DNA from 2 places in the Mediterraneibacter sp. NSJ-151 genome. Region 2 is predicted to be linked to the other one. Evidence: predicted binding sites of a transcription regulator. Region 2 holds the regulator's gene; the other holds the start of a gene.
What was found. Region 2 encodes HrcA, which represses chaperone genes, less so after heat shock. Its sites were predicted from a motif close to TGTTAGCACTCNNNNNNNNNGAGTGCTAACA; they were not measured.
Positions count from the first base shown of each region.

Region 1: the regulator HrcA is predicted to act here: its motif matches at 2,652-2,682, upstream of clpB (ATP-dependent chaperone ClpB).

Region 1 covers NZ_JAKVPP010000010.1:82,601-86,824, reverse strand. Annotated here, with positions in the region: gene clpB (ATP-dependent chaperone ClpB) at 1-2,516, opposite strand, end outside; gene LQE94_RS11275 (extracellular solute-binding protein) at 2,828-4,224, opposite strand, start outside.
Region 2 covers NZ_JAKVPP010000003.1:163,908-168,131, reverse strand. Annotated here, with positions in the region: gene lepA (translation elongation factor 4) at 1-332, shown strand, start outside; gene hemW (radical SAM family heme chaperone HemW) at 334-1,524, shown strand; gene hrcA (heat-inducible transcriptional repressor HrcA) at 1,736-2,791, shown strand; gene grpE (nucleotide exchange factor GrpE) at 2,809-3,444, shown strand; gene dnaK (molecular chaperone DnaK) at 3,494-4,224, shown strand, end outside.

The sequences.
Region 1 (4,224 bases), on a different contig from region 2:
TTTCCTTCAAGGATCAGTTTTGCAGCTAATGTATCAACGTGTTTCTGCAGATATCGTTTGAGTGGTCTTGCACCGTAAGTTGGATCGTAACCACCATCTATAACGAAGCTTTTTGCTTCTGGTGTTAATTCGATGGAGATTTCTTTATCTTCCAGTCTCTTGTTTACATCTGCGATCATTAAATCTACAATTGAGCCGATGTTTTCTTTTGTCAATGGTTTGAACATGATAATCTCATCGAGACGGTTCAGGAATTCTGGTCTGAAATGTGCTCTTAAATCTTGCATTACCATTTCTTGATTCTCTGGCTTGATTTCGCCGTTGTCCTGAATTCCATCCAGCAGGTAGGATGATCCGATGTTGGATGTCATGATCAATATTGTATTTTTAAAGTCTACTGTACGGCCTTGTGAGTCTGTGATACGACCATCATCCAGTACTTGCAAAAGTACATTGAATACGTCCGGATGTGCTTTTTCAATCTCATCGAACAGTACAACGGAGTATGGTTTTCTACGAACTGCTTCTGTCAGCTGACCGCCTTCATCGTATCCGACATATCCCGGAGGTGCTCCGATCAGACGGCTCACGGAATATTTCTCCATGTATTCACTCATATCGATACGAACCATGTTATTTTCATCATCAAACAGACTTTCTGCCAGTGCTTTCGCAAGTTCTGTCTTACCTACACCGGTTGGTCCTAAGAATAGGAATGAACCGATTGGTTTGGATGGATCTTTGATTCCTGCTTTGGAACGGATGATAGCTTCTGTAACTTTTGTTACACCTTCATCTTGTCCAATGACACGTTTATGCAGTTCTTCGTCGAGATGAAGAGTCTTGCTTCGCTCGCTCTCGTTTAGTTTTGCTACCGGAATTCCTGTCCATCTGGAAATGATTCTGGCGATTTCATTATCTGTAACGCTTTCGTGTACCAGACGTAAGTCTTTCTCTTTGATATGTGCTTCCTCTTCTTCTAATTGTTTTTGAAGCTGTGGAAGTTTTCCATACTGCAGCTCGGCTGCTTTTTCCAGATCGTATGAGCGCTGTGCTTTTTGGATATCGTTATTGATCTGCTCGATCTCTTCACGGATTTTCTGAACACGTTCTACGGAATGTTTTTCATTATCCCACTGTGCTTTCTGTTTTGAAAATTGTTCTCTGAGTTCTGCAAGCTCTTGCTGTAAATGTTCCAGTCTTTCTTTGCTTAACCGGTCTTCTTCTTTTTTAAGTGCCGCTTCTTCGATCTCAAGCTGCATAATCTTTCTTCGCAGTTCATCCATCTCGGCCGGCATGGAATCTAGTTCTGTCTTAATCAATGCACATGCTTCATCGACAAGGTCGATTGCTTTATCCGGTAGGAAACGGTCTGATATATATCGGTTGGACAATGTTGCCGCTGCCACAAGTGCTCCGTCTGTGATTTTAACGCCATGGTATACTTCATAACGTTCTTTCAGTCCACGAAGGATAGAAATGGCATCTTCTACGCTTGGTTCATCTACTAAAACCGGCTGGAAACGTCTCTCAAGTGCTGCGTCTTTCTCGATATATTTTCTATATTCGTCCAGAGTTGTAGCACCGATACAATGTAACTCGCCTCGTGCAAGCATTGGCTTGAGCATATTTCCGGCGTCCATAGAGCCTTCTGTCTTGCCTGCTCCGACAATCGTATGCAGCTCATCGATGAAGAGAATAATCTTTCCTTCGCTGTTCTTTACTTCTTCCAATACGGCTTTCAGACGTTCTTCGAATTCACCACGATACTTTGCTCCTGCTACGAGCGCACCCATATCCAGTGCGAAAATGATCTTATCTTTCAGACCTTCCGGCACATCTCCTCTTACAATTCGCTGTGCAAGCCCTTCTACTGCTGCCGTTTTACCGACACCTGGTTCACCGATCAGAACCGGATTGTTCTTAGTCTTACGTGAAAGGATTCGGATTACATTACGAATCTCAGCATCTCGTCCGATAACCGGGTCTAGCTTCTGTTCTCTTGCACGCTCAACCAAATCGGTACCATATTTTGCAAGTGCATCGTAGGTTGCCTCTGGATTATCGCTTGTCACTTTCTGATTGCCTCTGACGCCGGACAATGCCTGAAGAAATGAATTGCGGTCGATTCCGAATTCTCGAAACAGTGCTTTCATCTCTCTACTTGCGTGTTTTAACAATGCGAGGAACAAATGCTCAACTGAAACGTATTCGTCTCCCATCTGTTTGGCTTCGTCTTCTGCATGGATCAATACATTATTCAAATCCTGTCCGACAAACACCTGTCCTCCTTGCACCTTTGGTCTTTTATTGATTGCTTCTTCTACACGATTGATAAACAATGTCCCTTGAATGTTCATCTTCTCTAATAATTTTAAAATCAGGCTGTCATCCTGTGTGATCAGTGCATAGAGTAAATGTTCCTGTGCGATCTCCTGATTGCCATAATCATAGGCAACCTTCTCACAAGACTGAACTGCCTGCAATGAATTCTGTGTGAATTTATTAATGTTCATAATACAAACCCCCTTTTTTATAAAAAATGGTTGCTAAATGGCAGTTTTTAAAAGCGTTCTAAAAGCTACCATGAATCTTTATTGTTCTATTTACTCTATAACAATACCACTGCTTTTTTGGTTTGTCAACACTTTTGTTAGCACTTTTTAAAGGTGAGTGCTAATTTTGTTTTCATGTCTCTTTTCAGATACCAATCTGCTTTCGTAAGCCCTCATATCCACTTTCATATAATAAAAAATACTTGCGTTCGCCACATAATAAACTCTTACGTTCGCCACATAGAAAAAGGAGTGCTTTCGCACCCCTCTTATTACTTCGCATTACTTGCTGCAATTTTTACTCTGCTCCACAGATCACTGATGATCTTCTTTGTATCTTCATTATATTCAAATATTTCATCATTTTGATTATCGCTTCTTGGAATGTACGCATTGATTCCTTCGAAATCGCCGCCCACTCCAGAGAGATCATCCATAACTTCTTTATTTGCAGAAGTATAGCCTATATAACTTGAGTTATCATAAGCCCCGTCATAGTCGCTTGCATAGTTGATAAATGCGTATGCAAGCTCTGGATTTTTTGCATTTTTCGGAATGACCATCGCATCAGACCAGAGGTTTGTTCCGCTTCCCGGTAAATAGTAACCCATGTTTTCATTTTCTGCCATGACATAGGTTGCATCTCCTGAATAGATTAAGCCTAATGCTTTTCGGCCCTGTGCCATGTTGTCAATGATCTCATCCATAACAATTTCCGGATTCATCGTCTGCACACACTGAAGTAGCCAGTCATAAGCCTCCTGGATTTCTTTTTCATTCGTTGTGTTCATTGAATATCCCAATGCTTTTAACGCCATCATAAAGGAATCTCTCTCTGAATCGTAGAGATAGATATCTCCTTTATATTTTTCATCGAGGAAAATGTTGTAGCCTTCTTTTTTCAAATCTTCGATATCTACCTTTGTTTTGTCGTAAATGATTCCGACTGTTCCCCAGAAATATGGTATTGAGTATTCATTTCCCGGATCGTATGCCAGATTTTTTACGCCATCATCAAGCTTATCAAGGCAATCTAGTTTTGAGTGATCTAATTTTTGCAGATATCCTTCGCCTATCAATCTCTGAATCATGTAATCACTTGGAACAAGAATATCGTAGGATTCTCCATTTGCGACTTTGATATACATTTGTTCATTGGAATCAAAGTTTTCCATAACAACTGTTGCCCCGGTCTCTTTCTGGAAATCGTTGATGATATTTTCACCAGTATACTCGCCCCAGTTGTAAATGTGCAAGGTCTGGCCTTCAAATGGCTTGGATGCCGCTTTGTTTCCGGATATATTTACAAAAATCACAATTGCTAACAGTGCACATACTGCTGCAGTTGCCGGATAAACGAATTTTCTTCGGCCTACATTTTCTTTTTTTGCACGTTTTGAAGCTACGACCGGTGCAATGTTAATAATTACCAGGGCTATTGTAATAATGACAACAACAAGTGTTGACACTGCATTGATACTTGGATTTACACGTTTACTCATTGTATAAACTACAATACTTAAGTTTTTTACGCCGCGTCCTGTCACGAAGTATGAAATAATAAAATCATCTATTGACATGGTAAATGCAATTAGTGCACCTGAGATAATTCCCGGTGTGATCTGCGGTACAATGGCTTTTGTCAATGCCTGCCATGGTGTCGCCCCTA
Region 2 (4,224 bases):
ATAAAGAAGAAGTGGATGCACTTTCATTTATTATTCATAGTTCTAATGCATATGAACGTGGACGCAAAATGTGTGAGAAATTAAAGCAGGAAATTCCAAGACAAATGTTTGAGATCCCGATTCAGGCAGCAATCGGTGGAAAAGTAATTGCCAGAGAAACAGTTAAAGCAATGCGAAAAGATGTTCTTGCTAAATGTTATGGTGGTGATATCTCACGTAAGAAAAAACTTCTCGAAAAACAAAAAGAAGGTAAGAAGAGAATGCGTCAAGTCGGAAATGTAGATATCCCACAAAAAGCATTTATGAGTGTATTGAAATTAGATGAAGATTAATATGAAGAGAGAATTAGAATTATATCTCCATATACCATTTTGTGTAAGAAAGTGCAATTATTGCGATTTCTTTTCTGCAAGTGGAACAAAAGAAGAATTAAATGCTTATGTTCAGGCTTTATGTAAAGAAATTAATCGTTATAAAGATTTTGCAAAAGAATATATAGTAAAGACGGTTTTCCTCGGAGGAGGAACACCGTCTCTTTTGACAGCAGATCAGATGAAACTAATTTTTGAAAATCTAAATCAGATTTTTACCATCGATCCTGTTGCAGAAATTACAATGGAGATGAATCCAGGAACTGTAAACATTGAAAAATTAAGAAGCTATAAACAGGCAGGTATCAACCGTGTGAGTATCGGATTGCAATCAACAGAAAATAAAGAATTGAAAATGTTGGGAAGAATTCATACTTACGAAGATTTTTTAAATACATGGGAAGCTGTTGAACAAGCAGGATTTAAGAATAGAAATATTGATCTGATGTCAGCACTTCCTGGACAAACTTTAAAAAGCTGGGAAAATACACTGAGAAAGATTCTAACACTTAACCCTGAACACATTTCTGCATATAGTTTGATATTAGAAGAAGGAACGAACTTTTATGAGTGGTATTGTAAAGGTCAATTTGATGCGGGTGACTGGAAACTTCCTTCCGAAGATGATGAATATACAATGGGAGAGATGACCATTCAAATGTTAGAAAGTTGTGGAATGCACCGCTACGAGATATCCAATTATGCATACCCGGGAAAAGAGTGTCGGCATAATCTTGGATACTGGGACAGAGTGGAATATCTTGGAATTGGTGCTGGTGCAGCCTCTCTGATTTCCATTCAAAATAAAAATACTTCAGAAATACAAGAACAAATCCGTTTCAATCATATTAAGAATCGAGATAAATATATTCAAACCATTAATCAAAAACAAGCGATTGAAATAGAACATGAATACTTAACATTAGAAAATCAAATGGAAGAATTTATGTATTTGGGATTGAGAAAAACAGCTGGAATTTCAAAAAATAAGTTTCACAAGTTTTTTGGTAAAGAAATTGGGGAAGTTTATGGAAGTATAATAAAAAGGTTGGAAGAAGATGAATTGATAATAAGTAAAGAAGATAATCTCATGCTTACTCACAGAGGAATGGATATCAGCAATTATGTATTATCTGAATTTTTACTTTCATAAAATCAAATACTAATAAAAGTAAGAAAAACTTTGATTGTTTATGTCAGAGTTTTTTCTTTTTTATAGAAATATATAATAAATTTTTATTTCTATAAAAAAATGATAAACAGTGTTGACAAACGGAAATCAAGGTGCTATCTTATTACTTGTAAGGTGTTAGCACTCAAATAAGTGGAGTGCTAATAGCGAAGAAAGAGGAGGTTTTAAGAAGATGGATATAGAATTAACAGATAGACAACATATTATACTTAAAGCAATTATCCAGAATTATCTTGAAACCGGAGAGCCGGTAGGTTCAAGAACTCTTTCGAAATCAACCGACTTGAATTTAAGTTCAGCAACAATTCGAAACGAGATGGCAGATTTAGAGGATATGGGATATATTTTCCAACCACATACTTCTGCCGGAAGAATTCCTTCGGATAAAGGATATCGGTTATATGTAGATATGTTGATGGCCGATAAGGAACAAGAATTATCAGATTTGAAAAATGTTGTTTTAGAAAAATCTGATAAGGTTGATAAAGTATTAAAACAAGCAGCGAGAGTACTTGCAAATAATACAAATTATGCAACCATGATTTCTGCTCCGATCAACCATAAGAATACATTGAAATTCATTCAATTATCACAGGTGGATCCAGAACAGATTGTTGCAGTTATTGTAATGACGGGAAATGTAATCAAAAACAAGATTATCGAAGTTGATGAAGAGTTAGGCAATGAGACGATGCTAAAGTTGAATATGCTTCTGAACACTTCCCTCAATGGCATGTCTATTGAGGAAATTAACCTTGGGCTGATCGCCAGATTAAAAGATCAGGCAGGTATTCACAGTAAAGTAATCAGCGATGTGCTGGATGCTGTTGCAGATATTATTCATGTAGAAGATGATATGGAAATTTATACATGTGGTGCGACAAATATTTTTAAGTATCCGGAATTAAGCGATAAACAGAGTGCACAGGAAATAATAAGTGCCTTTGAGGAAAAACAACAGCTTGCAGAACTGGTTACAGAAACTCTTTCAAATGAAGAGAATACAGGAATACAAGTTTACATTGGCGATGAAACTCCGGTCAAGACAATGAAAGATTGCAGTGTTGTAACAGCTACTTATGAGTTAGGCGAAGGAATGCGTGGAACAATCGGTATTATTGGTCCGAAGCGTATGGATTATGAACATGTAATGAAGACATTACAGACATTGAAGAATGAACTGGACACTTTAAATCGTAGAGATTTAAGCGAACAGGATATAGAATAAAATTGGTGGAGGAAAAAATGAGTCAGGAAGATATGGTAAAAGAAGCAGTAGAAGAGGCAAAAGCAAAAGCCACACAAACTGTTGAAGAAGAATCTGAAGAGGTGACAGAAGAGGCTGTTGAAGCTGATGACTCTGAAGAAGAAACCTTAGAAGATGAATCATTAGAAGAGACAGAGAAATCTGGAAAAAAATTATTTGGTAAGAAAAACAAGAAAGACAAGAAAGACGAAAAGATTGAAGAATTAACAGATCGTCTTACTCGTCAAATGGCTGAGTTTGATAACTTCCGCAAGCGTACAGATAAAGAGAAAAAACAGATGTACGAAATAGGAGCGAAAGATATCATAGATAAAATTCTTCCCGTCGTGGACAATTTTGAACGCGGACTGGCAGCTGTGTCAGAGGAAGATAAATCACATCCTTTCATGGAAGGAATGGATAAAATTTACAAACAGTTAATGACAACTCTCGATGAAGCAGGTGTAAAACCAATCGAGGCTGTCGGACAGGAATTTAATCCTGATTTTCACAATGCAGTTATGCACGTAGAAGATGAGGAGGTGGGCGAGAATATCGTCGTGGAAGAGTTCCAGAAGGGTTACACATATCGTGACAGTGTTGTAAGACACAGCATGGTAAAAGTAGCAAATTAGAAGTAGTAAATCAGTAAATTTAGAATGATAAATTAGGAGGACAAATATCATGGGAAAAATTATTGGTATTGACTTAGGTACAACAAACAGTTGTGTTGCCGTAATGGAAGGTGGTCAGCCAACTGTTATCGCAAATACAGAAGGAGCAAGAACAACACCTTCTGTTGTTGCATTTACAAAAACAGGAGAACGTCTTGTTGGTGAACCTGCAAAACGTCAGGCTGTAACAAATGCAGACAAAACTATCTCTTCAATCAAACGAGAGATGGGTACAGATTACAAAGTAACAATTGATGACAAAAAGTATTCTCCACAGGAGATTTCTGCAATGATTCTTCAGAAACTGAAAGCTGATGCAGAAGGATATCTTGGAGAAAAAGTAACAGAGGCTGTCATCACAGTACCTGCTTACTTTAACGATGCTCAGCGTCAGGCTACAAAAGATGCCGGTAAAATTGCAGGACTTGATGTTAAACGTATTATCAACGAGCCTACAGCAGCAGCACTTGCTTATGGTCTTGATAACGAAAAAGAGCAGAAAATCATGGTATACGATTTAGGTGGTGGTACATTCGATGTATCTATCATCGAGATTGGTGATGGAGTTATTGAAGTATTATCTACAGCCGGAAATAACAGACTTGGTGGAGATGATTTCGACCAGAAGATTACAGATTATATGCTTGCTGATTTTAAAGCAAAAGAAGGCGTAGACTTATCTACAGATAAGATGGCACTTCAGAGATTAAGAGAAGCAGCAGAGAAGGCAAAAAAAGAGCT